3 regions of the Shewanella sp. SM20 genome follow, and region 3 is predicted to be linked to each of the others. Evidence: predicted binding sites of a transcription regulator. Region 3 holds the regulator's gene; each other region holds the start of a gene.
The links. The regulator MetJ, encoded in region 3, represses methionine synthesis genes. The targets are predictions, from matches to a motif close to TAGACGTCTAGACGTCTA.
Positions count from the first base shown of each region.

Region 1: a site for MetJ is predicted at 2,095-2,112, ahead of serA (phosphoglycerate dehydrogenase). Genes of this name have one in related genera too.
Region 2: a site for MetJ is predicted at 1,959-1,976, ahead of metE (5-methyltetrahydropteroyltriglutamate--homocysteine S-methyltransferase). Genes of this name have one in related genera too.

Region 1 covers NZ_JAKKRK010000051.1:52,385-56,782, forward strand. The annotation lists gene L5M18_RS18435 (curlin) at 1-203, shown strand, start outside; gene L5M18_RS18440 (helix-turn-helix transcriptional regulator) at 378-1,043, opposite strand; gene L5M18_RS18445 (DUF2238 domain-containing protein) at 1,438-2,046, opposite strand; gene serA (phosphoglycerate dehydrogenase) at 2,201-3,430, shown strand; gene ygfZ (tRNA-modifying protein YgfZ) at 3,585-4,398, shown strand, end outside.
Region 2 covers NZ_JAKKRK010000023.1:32,639-37,036, forward strand. The annotation lists gene metE (5-methyltetrahydropteroyltriglutamate--homocysteine S-methyltransferase) at 1-1,849, opposite strand, end outside; gene L5M18_RS11305 (LysR family transcriptional regulator) at 2,049-2,954, shown strand; gene L5M18_RS11310 (HDOD domain-containing protein) at 3,034-3,762, opposite strand; gene L5M18_RS11315 (TonB-dependent receptor) at 4,042-4,398, opposite strand, start outside.
Region 3 covers NZ_JAKKRK010000060.1:11,477-15,874, forward strand. The annotation lists gene L5M18_RS19675 (bifunctional aspartate kinase/homoserine dehydrogenase II) at 1-960, opposite strand, end outside; gene metB (cystathionine gamma-synthase) at 972-2,135, opposite strand; gene metJ (met regulon transcriptional regulator MetJ) at 2,348-2,662, shown strand; gene L5M18_RS19690 (sulfite exporter TauE/SafE family protein) at 2,744-3,487, shown strand; gene nrfD (NrfD/PsrC family molybdoenzyme membrane anchor subunit) at 3,594-4,398, opposite strand, start outside.

The DNA.
Region 1 (4,398 bases), on a different contig from region 3:
CAGGTAACGGTAACTGGGTAGGCGGCGATAACGACACTTCATTTGCTTCAAATTCATTTGGCGTTAGCGGTGACAATAACAGCCTGTCAATCACTCAAACGGGTAATGACAACTTAGTGTTAGGTTCTCAAGCGGGCACTAACAACAGCATCAACGTGAACCAATCAGGCAATATGAACGTTGCCACTGTAGTGCAATACTAGTCAATACTGTTAAACCACCACAGCTAAACTCTTTGGTGGTGGTTTATAAAAAGGGTGTTAAACAAAAAGCGGGAATGTTTAAATAAACATTCCCGCTTTTCTATGTTGATATGCTAGTAATCATTAACATTAACCACTCACAGCGAAAAGCTAACGACCAATATCTTTAACTGACTAACTGCACAGCTCAAAGTGAGTTTGATAGGTTTGCGCCCAACGTAAAAGCTCAACCCGATTACGAGACTGGGTCTTGCGGAAAATAGAAGAAATATGTGCCTTCACTGTATGTTCGCTGATACATAACCTATGAGCGATTTCTTTATTTCTCGCACCACTCGATACGAATTGAATGATAGTGCGTTCACGGGATGTCAGCATCTGCAGCATAGCTACAGTATCAGAGGGCATTTCATTATTACCTTCTAACTTTTGTACAACACGGCGGAACATTTTGCTTAGTAAAGTTCTATCGTACCAAAGTTCCTCTGCCACCATTTTACGTAAACCCGTTAACATCAGATCCATACGTTGATCGGCAAATAAAATACCTCGAATGCCGAGTAACATTGCAGATTCTTGGTCTAAGGAGTCACGCTCAACTTGATACAGCGCCACAGGAAAATGTGACACTAATCGCGAAGCTAACAGAGGTATCCCTTTGTTATCTAATGCTGAACCTTTTTGGGTGATCAGATAAAAACTACGGCGACTCTTGTCTAAATCCAGTTCAGCCGCATGCTTTACTATACGCGTTTTCAAACCTATGGATTCAGCGAGTAACGCTAAATGACATGGCGCGGCCATTTGGTGTAAAAAAACCAATTCATTAATTGTGCTCAATGACTCTCCTCCCTGAAAAGTATTCTCTATTGCAAAATGGTATGTTTGACTCGTCTTTTTAGTTAGATTTTTCAACATTCCATTAACCTAGTTAATTCTGACTAGTTAACGATTGAAAAACATCACCCAAATGTACTATTCCCTGTTTAATGCTAGTAGGTTCGACTAACTCACCACAATAAAATGGAATAACAGTCAAAAATACCGTTTTACTTGGCCAACGCCCAGCACCTAATACTTTCCAACTATGACGTTATCAATCCAAAGTTGCAACACAAAGAAAACACAATAACAACACTAAAGTATGACAACTCAATGTCATCACACTCACACCATATATTTCAGGGAAGAAAGTCTTACAACTCGAACAGAGAGCATCACCCACTTTTAGCCGCTAAATCCTCTGCTTGAGTCTCGCGATTTGTTTATCTTGAAAACGAGACAGTAAAGCTAACGCGACAATTGCACCAATGAGGGCAAGAAACATGTCAGATTGGGTATCCCATACATAGCCTTGAGTCCCTAAAAAGGCTTCCGCCCCTTCGCCGGTTGCCACGGCAACCCACCATTCGATCAGTTCATAAAACGCCGAAAAAGCGAGCACAAAACAAGTGGCAAGAAACGCGCACCAAGCCCCAGGTTTGACAGCTTGATTACGCAACATAATTTCACGGGCGAGCATGGCTGGGATAAAACCTTGCGCAAAATGACCTACTTTATCGTAATTATTACGTTCTGAACCCATCCAATCGGCAATCGTGTCGAATAACGGCACTTCAGCGTAAGTATAATGAGCGCCTACAAACAACACACAGCAGTGTATTAAGACGAGAAAATACACTAAAGGTGTCAGTGGAAAACGTTTGCGAGTAAAGAATAAAATCGGTACAGCAATCAATGCAGGCAAGGCTTCGAGCCACCACGTGAAAGGATCTGCGGGTTTTATCGCCGACCACACCAAAACTGAGAGGTAAATACCGCACCATGCGATTTTGTTATTCAATGTTTCTTCCTCTTATGCGATATTGTTCTAAATTTAGAATATTAACTTTAGCCATCTAGCCCTCCACACTGAGCAAAAAAAGTGCTACTTTGGTGGGTGAAGGTTGTGAGCATATCATAAGAAACATTTCTATTAATTAGAGGGTACCCATATCATGGCGAAACATTCGCTGGACAAGGATAAGATCAAGATCCTGCTGTTGGAAGGCGTCCACCAATCTGCGGTCGATGTATTTGAACGTGCGGGATACACCAATATCGAATACCACAAAGCTTCCTTAAGCGATGAAGCCTTACTTGAGTCCATTAAAGATGCGCATTTTGTGGGACTTCGTTCGCGTACCCAATTAACTGCAGAGGTGCTGAAACGTGCCGAGAAGTTAATCGCGATAGGATGTTTCTGTATTGGAACCAACCAAGTTGACCTTGCCACCGCCGAATCCCTTGGTATCCCAGTATTTAACGCTCCCTTCTCAAACACTCGCAGTGTTGCAGAACTCGTGATTGGCGAGATCATTATGTTAATGCGGGGTATCCCTGAACGCAACGCTATCGCTCACCGTGGCGGCTGGATGAAAACCGCAGCGGGCAGCTATGAAGTGCGTGGTAAAACCTTAGGTGTGATTGGTTACGGCCATATTGGTACTCAACTTGGCATTCTGGCGGAAACCTTAGGTATGCGTGTCGTGTTCTTCGATATCGAAGACAAACTGCCACTAGGTAACGCACAACAAGTCCATTCGTTAGAACTCCTATTAGCACAAGCTGATGTAGTTAGCTTACATGTCCCTGAAACTCCACAAACAAAAGACATGATAGGCGCTGCCGAGTTTGCAGCAATGAAAAAGGGCAGCATCTTTATCAACGCATCACGCGGTACTGTAGTCGATATTGAAGCTTTAACCGTTGCGTTAAAAGAACGTCACCTCGCAGGTGCCGCAATCGATGTGTTCCCCGTTGAACCACAATCGAATGACGATGAATTTATCAGTCCTCTACGCGGTTTAGACAATGTTCTACTCACGCCGCATGTCGGCGGTAGCACGGCCGAAGCCCAAGAAAACATTGGTATAGAAGTCGCAGGTAAGCTCGCTAAATACTCAGACAACGGCTCAACCGTTTCTGCGGTTAACTTCCCTGAAGTGTCATTACCAACACATAAAGGCACCTCGCGCTTGCTGCATATTCACCAAAACCGTCCGGGCGTGTTGATCAAGATCAACCAAGCCTTCTCGGAAAAAGGCATCAACATCGCCGCCCAATATTTGCAGACCACCGCAGAAATTGGTTATGTCGTGATGGAAGTAGACACAACTCAAGCGGAAGAAGCCTTAGTTGAACTCAAAGCCATTGAAGGTACATTGCGTACTCGCGTGCTGTTTTAAACTTTAAACTCCACTCGCTTTAAGCCTATCGACTAAAGCACACATATTAAGGCGCACAGATCATTCACAGATATGTGCGCCTTATGCTTTTGAGCCAACTGGAATTCCGTTACAATCTAGCCTCTCACATCGTCTTCATTTTCAGGATCTCGCTATGACTATTTCAGTTTCTACGCCCCATTGGGATCTGGACGCTACCTTGCCTCCACTTATGCTTGCCAACTTATCTCATTTGGGCCTCATCAAAGTCGTTGGAGAACAAGGCCGCAGTTTTATCCATGGCCAAGTGACCACAGATATCAGCTCATTGGCCACGGATCAATGGCGCTGGGGCGCCCATTGCGATCCTAAAGGTAAAATGCTGGCCAGTTTCAGAACCTTTGCCATTCAAGATGCACTCTTTATGTTGATGCCAAAGGATGCCATCGAAGTCGATTTACCCCAGTTACAAAAATATGCCGTGTTTAGTAAAGCCACCTTAAGCAATGCATCCGCTGAGTGGACTCTGCTCGGCGTTGCTGGTGAACAGGCAAGCCAATTCGTGAACAAACATTTTGGTGACATTCAGCAAGAGCTCACACTCATTGAAAATGGTGCGATTTTAAAAGACGCTGAACGTTTTATTTTAGTATTAACACCAGATGCCGCAGCAGCTTTAGTTGCGCAATCGGAACTGAGTGTATTTGACGCCAGTGCATGGCAAGCGTTAGAGATTGCAGCAGGTTACCCCAACCTTGCCGCCAGCCATGCCAGCCAGTACGTACCGCAGATGTGTAATCTACAAGCGGTTAACGGTATCAGCTTCAATAAGGGCTGTTACATGGGGCAAGAAACCATAGCGCGCATGAAATATCGCGGTGGTAATAAACGCGCCCTGTATATTTTGCGCGGTCACACTAGTCTTCAAATCACCCTAGCATCAGGCCTCGAAATCGCGATGGAAGACAGTTTTCGCCGTGGCGGTCAAA
Region 2 (4,398 bases), on a different contig from region 3:
CTTGCCATTCACTTTGTTTCAATGGCAGACCTTCACGGAAGGCGGGCTCATCGATTTGTATAATACCAATACCGGCATTTTGTAAGTCCACCACTTCATCACGGATCGCCAGCGCCAGCTGAGTCGCAATCACATCGCGGCCGATATCTTCACGGGCGAATGACCAATGCAGAATCGTCACAGGGCCAGTCAGCATGCCTTTTACAGGCTTGTCGGTGAGACTTTGGGCAAACTCGGCCCAATCAACCGTCATCGCCTTTGGACGACTAACATCACCATAGATCAACGGCGGCTTAACACAGCGTGAACCATAGCTTTGCACCCAACCATTTTTGGTAAAGCCAACGCCCGCAAGCTGCTCACCAAAGTATTCCACCATATCGTTGCGCTCGGCCTCACCATGAACCAGCACATCGATACCGAGTTTAAGCTGGCGGTCGATAGTATCGCGGGTGACTTGTTGTAATTGCTCTGTATATTGTGCATCACTCAGATCGCCCTTGCGCCAACGACTGCGTAGTCCACGGATTGCAGGTGTTTGTGGGAAGGAGCCAATGGTGGTGGTCGGCAACAGAGGTAAACGGTATTTCTGCTGCTGCACTGCTTGGCGTACGGTGAAATCACTGACGCGCTCATAATCGGCAGATGTCAACGCGGCAACGCGGGCAATCACTTGACTGTCGGCAGCCTGCGCTTTCGCCTCGCGGCGCGCCAAACTGGTTTGCACAATCTCTTTTGCCGCGATAGATTCAGGTGCCAGTAGCAATTGGCGCACATTGGCCAGTTCAAGTAATTTTTGCTTCGCAAACGCGAGTTGTTGACGCAGCGCGGGCTCAAGCGTGGCTTCCACATCTAAATCCACAGGGCTGTGCAGGAGTGAGCAAGAAGTACCGATCCACAAGCGATCTCCGAGATCACGGGCAACCGCGCCTATGCGTTCGGCAATCAAATCCGCCTCTGCCGCCCACACGTTGCGACCATTGACCACACCCACCGACAAAATTTGATCTCGACCAAGCGCATGGGCAAAGACAGCCAATTGATCCGGCGCTGTGACTAAATCGACATGCAACCCCGCGACCGGCAAGGCCGATACCAGCGCTTGATGGTGTGCGATACCGCCGTAATAACTGGTAAGAAGGATCTTCACCTTCGCAGTGCTGAGGGCTTGATACGCCTCAGTCATCGCCGCTTGCCATTCGCCATCCAATTCCAATGCGAGAATAGGCTCATCGAGCTGTACCCATTGCACTCCCAGAGCAGCAAAACGCACCAAAATGTCAGCATAAGCAGCTAATAAATTGGGTAATAAGCTTAACTTATCAAACTCTTGGCCCACGGTTTTAGCAAGGAACAAGTAGCTAACAGGGCCGAGTAGCACAGGTTTTGCTTTATAACCTAAGGACTGCGCTTCGCTAACTTCATCAAAGAACTGCTCATAGGCAATCGAAAACTCTTGGTTTTGGCTGAGCTCAGGTACCAGATAGTGATAGTTAGTATTGAAATACTTGGTCATTTCAGAGGCTGGCGCATCTTGGCCCGTTGGCGCTCTGCCGCGGGCAACACGGAATAAAGTATCGAGATCGATTGCCCCTTCACCACGATGACGATCAGGAATGGCATTTAAAGTCGCGCTTAAGGTCAGCACTTGATCATAAAAGGCAAAATCACCTACGGGAACTTGCTCAATGCCAGCAGCAGCTTGCCACTGCCAATGGGTGCGGCGAAGTTCACTCGCCACTTCACGTAATTGTGCCTGAGTGCTCTCACCACGCCAGTATTTTTCTAAGGCAAATTTCAATTCACGACGACGCCCAATACGGGGAAACCCAAGACTATTTAATTGCATACTCTATCTTCCTTTATTTGAGATAAGCCATATTCGGCACTTACACCCACCAGATTGTTTTCTCTTGGCACTTTTCAGCACTTCAGCCTGATAAATAACAATGGGCGTCTGGACGTCTAGAAGTTTATTGTGTTAGTCTCTATTCCAGCAACCGAATTGATTTCAAGCACAACATGAGCGAAATTCACTTGGAGTGAACATGATCGAACTAAGACACCTGCGAACCTTAATGGCCCTGAGAGAAAGCGGCAGTTTGGCGGGCGCAGCCAAAAAACGTTTTGTCACTCAATCCGCCCTCTCCCACCAGATTAAGGAGTTGGAGCAAAGGATTAACTCGCCCATTTTTGTGCGTAAGAGTAAGCCACTGTCATTCACCCAAGAAGGTGCACGCCTGCTGCATCTGGCCGAAGAGATTTTGCCTAAGGTGTTAGAAACCGAGACAGATTTGAAGAATGGGCTGGAAACCGAAACCAATCAGTTGCGAGTCGGCATTGAGTGCCATAGCTGTTTTCGCTGGTTAATGCCTGTGATGGAGCAATTTAGACAAGATCATCCGACAGCCGAGTTAGACTTGTCGAGCCGCCACTTGTTCGACTCGCTCAATGCCTTAGAAATGGGTGAACTGGATATTGTATTAACCTCAGATCCTGTGCCTGGGCATTCACTCGCCTACCAGCATTTGTTTGATTTTGAAGTGAAGTTAGTGGTTGCTAAGGATCATCCTTTAGCGAAAGAAGCCTATGTCACCCCTAAGCAATTAGCACACTTGCCTATTATCAGTTATCCAGTGCCGTTGACACGTTTAGATATTTATCGCCACTTTTTAGAGCCTGCGGGCATAGAGGCAGGCGAGCAAAAAACCTGTGATTTAACCATGATGTTATTGCAACGCATCGCCTGTAAAGACGGCATAGCCGCACTGCCAAGTTGGTCGATAAATGAAGGACATGGACTGAGTCTCGCTACGGTAAAACTCGGCCAAGAAGGCTTAAAACGCCCGCTATTTGGCGCCTATCGCCGCCACAGTGCTAACTCTGCATTGATCCAAAATTGGTTACAACTGGTGGCGAGGGAAGGTTTATCCCGCCAGCAGAAGACGAATTAATGCGGGTGACATAGAGTAAAAAGCCTGCGAATGCAGGCTTGTTTATTGAGTCAAATGACTATTTCATAGCATCGACAAATTACAGCGGATTCATCAACAATCCACGCATAGACAAGACACGGCGCAGTATCAACCCTGATGAATTAGGATTACGGGTCTGACGCAAATTATGGGCGATCATAAATTCTTGACGCAGATCCTGATCGAGATCTAACGCCTCGAACGCTTCGATGGTTAAGGTCTGTTGTTGATTATCAATCAATGACTTAATCACACTTAAAGGAAATGACTGTTCGGCATTAGCATTTAAATAGGCAAATGCGGTCAGTGCGATAATTTGGCCGAACACACTGAACAGAGCTAAGGTTTGTACTTCGTCAGCATCAACCTCCACACCTTCCATATCCGCTAAGCTATCTACCGCATCCGTTGCAATATCTTCAGTCAGCTTCCAATAACCTTGGACCAACTTTTTATAGGGCTGTGGCAGTTCATCGAGGCGTTCTTTTAAATAGAACGTAAAGGCGTAGCGATAGATATTAACTTGACCTAAGCGGATCAAAGCTTCTTTCAACGAGCGAGTTTTGTGATTTTCCACTACAGCAGCCTGTGCGGAATTACTGCGCATAAGCATGTGCGCTGCCAATGCGGGATCGCTCGAGATAATGTCAATCACATTACGAATGTCGCCTTCAGCAAGGATCGCTTTTTTGAGTGGAATTAGAATCCCTCGGCGGCCAATCACTTGCTCTTCGTTCGCTATGATAGCTCTAACTTGAGTAAAAACCTGTTGCTCAAGATCAGTCATAAGACACTTTACACCTGTTTATTAACAATAAGATGATTCGGTTACAGCTCACATCATACCTAAAATACTAAGAATTTCAGCCATAAACAGCAGAGTAAAATATAAATTACTCCTATTTAGTAATGACTGCCCGCTAACACTATAGATAACGACAATTAAACCACTCTACTAAAACGATATTCAAGACTATACCTATTTTAAGATTTATTCTTTGAACTCAGCGTAAAAAATAAAAAGCCAGACTGAGTCTGGCTTTGTTATTAGATAGCTCATTAATATTTAGAAGCGGTAGCCCACAGTGAAACGAATATCGCGACCTCGACCAGAATAGTAACTATCCCCCCAATCGCCACCGTAATAACCTGCGCTAACATAATCTTTATCGAATACATTATCGATACGCAGACTGGCAAGCCAAGCATCACGATTATAATTCAAGGCTAAATTACCAAGCACGTAACTTGCTAGCTTATCACCTTGATTAGCGTTATCGCCTTCGATAAAACGATCCCCCGTGTAGATAGCTTCGGCAAATACTTGGAAATGCTCAGCAAAATCCATGCTGACATAACCGCGTCCCGTGTGTTTTGCCACCCAAGACAGCTCTTTGCCATCGTTAGCACCATCGGTAAATTC
Region 3 (4,398 bases):
AGTTAACTCCCCCGTGAGTTTAAAGCCAAACAGGACGACAGCATTGAGATTAGTCACCACAGGCGCGCTCGCCGACGAACTGTGGGGTGCGATTAAGGTGAAGTCGGTGTGCGATGCATAACTTGAACGCACCGCTAAGCTCACTTCGGTATTGAATAACGGCTGCAGAGTGCGCGAATGCAATACTGGCGAGCCCAAACGCGCTAGGCGATCGGCTTCGGCAAGTGACATGCTTTTTAGTAACTTGGCATCGTTGATTTTATTAGGATCGGCGTTGAACACCCCTTCCACATCGGTCCAAATGGTCACGCGCTCGATATCGGCGAGACTAGCAATCAGGCTGGCGCTAAAATCTGAACCATTACGGCCAAGTAATAGGGTATCGCCACGCTCGTTAGCGCAGATAAAACCTGTGATCACTAAGCGTTCATTGGGATGCGCGGCTAATAGGGCTTGTACTTTAGCGCGGGATTCTTGTACCCGAATTTGCGGTACAGCGGCTTCATCGGCCACTAAAATTGAACAGGCATCCACATGGCTTGCCGCCACGCCAGATTCGCGCAGTAGCGCCGCCATTAAACGTGCCGACCAACGTTCGCCAAAGCTCACCACATGATTGATTTGGTATTCGTTGCGCTCATCTAAGGACAACAAGCTGATGAGTTGCGCTTTATCTGTGGCCAAACGCTCACGCAGATCGCGGGCTTGTTCATTCGACAACAACTGCTCAATCAACCCCTGTTGGTAGCTGATCAGCACTTGTAATTCTTCTTGCCATAGCTGACCCGCATCACGCAGCGCTAATAATTTATACAGGAAATTCGTGCTTTTACCCGCCGCAGAGACCACCACGAGATCATCACTATGACCGTGGGTTAACAGGATATGGGCGACTCGGCGATAACAATCGGCATCCGCTAAACTGGAGCCACCAAATTTATGTAAGTGACAACGTGCCATCTATTATTCCTCTACTGACAAGCCGCAACGGCGGCTAATCCTGCTTGAATATCTGCAACTAAATCGGCGGCATCTTCAATACCCACCGATAGACGCAATAGGGTGTCCTTAATACCAGCCTCGAAGCGCGCTTGCGGCTCCATGGCTCTGTGGGTCATAGTGGCGGGCACTGCCACTAAACTTTCGACGCCACCTAAACTTTCCGCCACGCTAAATAAGCTGAGTGCACCTAAAAAGGCCACCACTTCGGCCTCGCCGCCTTTGAGCTCAAAGCTCAGCATAGCGCCAAAGCCCTGTTGTTGCTTGGCCGCAATGGCGTGACCTGGATGATCCGCAAGCCCTGGGTAATAGACTTTACTCACCACAGGGCTTTGCGTTAATAACTCAATAATACGCTGGGCATTGGCTTGATGCTCGCGAATACGCACAGCTAAGGTACGTAGGCCGCGCAGGGTCAGATAACTGTCGAAGGCTGACCCCGTTAAGCCTAGAGTGTTCGACCACCAATGTAAGCTTTCGCCGATTTGCGCGTCTTTGGCGACCACAGCGCCGCCGACCACATCGCTGTGACCATTGATATATTTAGTGGTGGAGTGGATAACGATATCCGCGCCTAACAATAGGGGTTGTTGCAATATCGGCGATAAAAAGGTGTTATCGACCACCACCAGCGCGCCGACACCATGGCTCGCCTTAGCAATGGCTTCGATATCCACCACACGCAATAACGGGTTTGATGGGGTTTCGAGCCACACCATCTTAGGATTCTGCGCAATAGCGGCGGCTAACGCTTGGCTGTCGGTTTGGTCGACCACAATGAGCTTAAACTGGCCTTTCTTCGCCAAGTTGGTAAATAAACGGTAGGAACCGCCATAGCAATCATGGGGCACAACCAATAGGTCATCGGGGCCGAGCAAGGTCGTCACTAAGGTGATGGCCGCCATGCCAGTGCACGTCACTATCCCAGTGGCGCCCTTTTCTAATTGCGCTAATGCTTCGCCTAAAATGCAGCGTGTTGGGTTGCCTGAACGACTGTAATCGAATTCGCGGGGATTTTTATGACCATCGAAGGCGTAATTAGTCGACAAATAAATCGGTGGCACAACTGCGCCATATTGAGTATCGCTTTCGATACCCTGACGCACTGCCAGTGTGGCTAATTGACGCTCTGCCATGGGTGGACTCCTAAATTCGGTAGACTGATAGAGATGTCTGGACGTCTAAATGTACCTAAGCCCAACGCTATCGTCAATAGGCGTGAAGACGTTTAGACGTCTGAACATAAAGAAATCTGTTTGCAATCACAAAGAAATAGTAGCAATAATTTGACTGTTCTTTGTAAGGGTTTAAAATCTGCCCCGAATTTAGCGTTATAACAGGTGAGTCAATGACTGAATGGAATGGGGAATACATCAGCCCCTATGCTGAACATGGCAAGAAGAATGAACAAGTAAAAAAAATTACTGTGTCTATTCCGCTCAAAGTGCTTAAGGTCCTTACGGACGAACGAACTCGTCGTCAGGTCAATAATTTGCGTCACGCCACCAACAGCGAGCTGTTGTGTGAGGCATTTTTGCACGCCTACACTGGCCAGCCATTGCCTAACGATGAAGATCTGTCAAAAGATAGCCCAGACAGCATTCCCGCCGAAGCCAAGTTGCTGATGGACGAGATGGGGATCGAGTGGGAAGACATGGAATAGCGACTTGTCGCTGGCAAAGTTACATCACAGTGCTCATCAATAGGGATCGTTAACGATCCCTTTTTGTTTATATGGAATCCTATGTTTTCTATGATAGATCCACAGACTCTCGCCCTGGCCTCACTGATTGTGTTTCTTGGCGCCTTAACCCAGAGCCTGATTGGGTTTGGCCTAGCGGTTGTCGCCAGTCCTTTGCTGTATATCGTCGATCCACAACTTGTACCTGCGCCTGTTATTGCTATGGGTTTCTCCATCGCCCTGCTGACCTTAGTGCGTGAACGCGGTCACTTAGAATTCAATGGCTTGCAATATGCGCTCATAGGCCGCGTGCCCGGTGGTTTTATCGGCGCGAGTTTATTACTGTTTGCGCCTCAACCCATACTCGGTTTATCCATCGCCGCTATTGTGACTGTCGCAGTGATCCTCAGCCTGTATAAATTCAGCCTGCCAGTGAATAAGAAAACCCTCTTCGGTGCGGGCGTGGTTTCAGGGATCTTCGGCAATATCGCCGCGATTGGTGGCCCGCCGATGGCGATTTTGTTGGCAGGCAAAGATGCCTCGCAGTTTCGTGCAGCCCTGTCGGCCTTCTTCATTTTTAGCTCCATGATTGCACTGATCATTTTAGCGATCACTGGCTTATTAGAATTAAAACATCTGTGGCTGTCGTTGATGCTGCTCCCCTCAGTGATTTTAGGTTACTTAGTCGCAGGACGATTAGTGGGCCGTGTCGATAAAGAGAAGACAAAGATGGCAACGTTAGTCCTGTGCAGTATCAGCGCCTTAGTGCTAACGGTGAAGTCGGTTATTGAGTTATTACCCCAATAAGCGTCCTGCTTGTACTGGCAAACCTTCTCAAGATTCAAACAATAAAAAAGCACTGACATTGCCAGTGCTTTTTCTTTATCTATCAATATGTAAAGCTAGATTACACTCAGCTTAAATAGCTTTGCCCTGCGTACACAATAAAGTGTCTTAAGGCGAGTACGCCCGTTAAGCTCGCACAAGCCACCATGATCATCGCGCCCTTAGTGTGGCGAGTCGCGGCGGGTAGCAGCATAAACAGCAATGGAATACCAAAACCTATACCGACAACGCCTATCCAGAACACGCTTGCCCATAACCCAGAAGTTAACGATGCTAAGGCCGCAGCCGCCGCGCCGCCCTTGAAGTACAAGGCGCAGAACAACATGAACAGGAACAAAATTTCAATCGCCATCACAGGCAATTCTAAACCGTGCATCTTCACTAAGGTTTTGTCGTGGCTGTCCGTCTTAAACATCAGCAACGCCAGTACCGCATTTGCCGCAGCGCCCGCCGATAGACCTGACACTAAAAACAGCGCAGGCAGTACCGCAGTGTTGAGCATAGGATAGGCATTCATCGCCGAAATTAAGAAGCCAGTGTAAGCCCCTACGCCAATGGCGAGGACAAACAACAATACTTCAATCAGCTTTCGAAATGGCATAAGTAACTTAGCGATAGGTGTTAGGAAACCCAAACCCCATTTTGGTAAGTCATCCCGCAGCACAATAATGGCGTATGCAAAGGCCAAGGGAGAATACGCCAGCAGCGCCAGCACCCCGATTGCCATCACAGACTGGAAGTTATAGTGAATTAAGATCAACCAAAAGTGGAATGGTTTGGTTAAGTCAAACACTAAACAAGCTAGACCTAAGCTAATTGCTACAGGCCCAATAATGGCTGCCGCCTTAAGAATGCTGCTTTCAGCTCCCGCG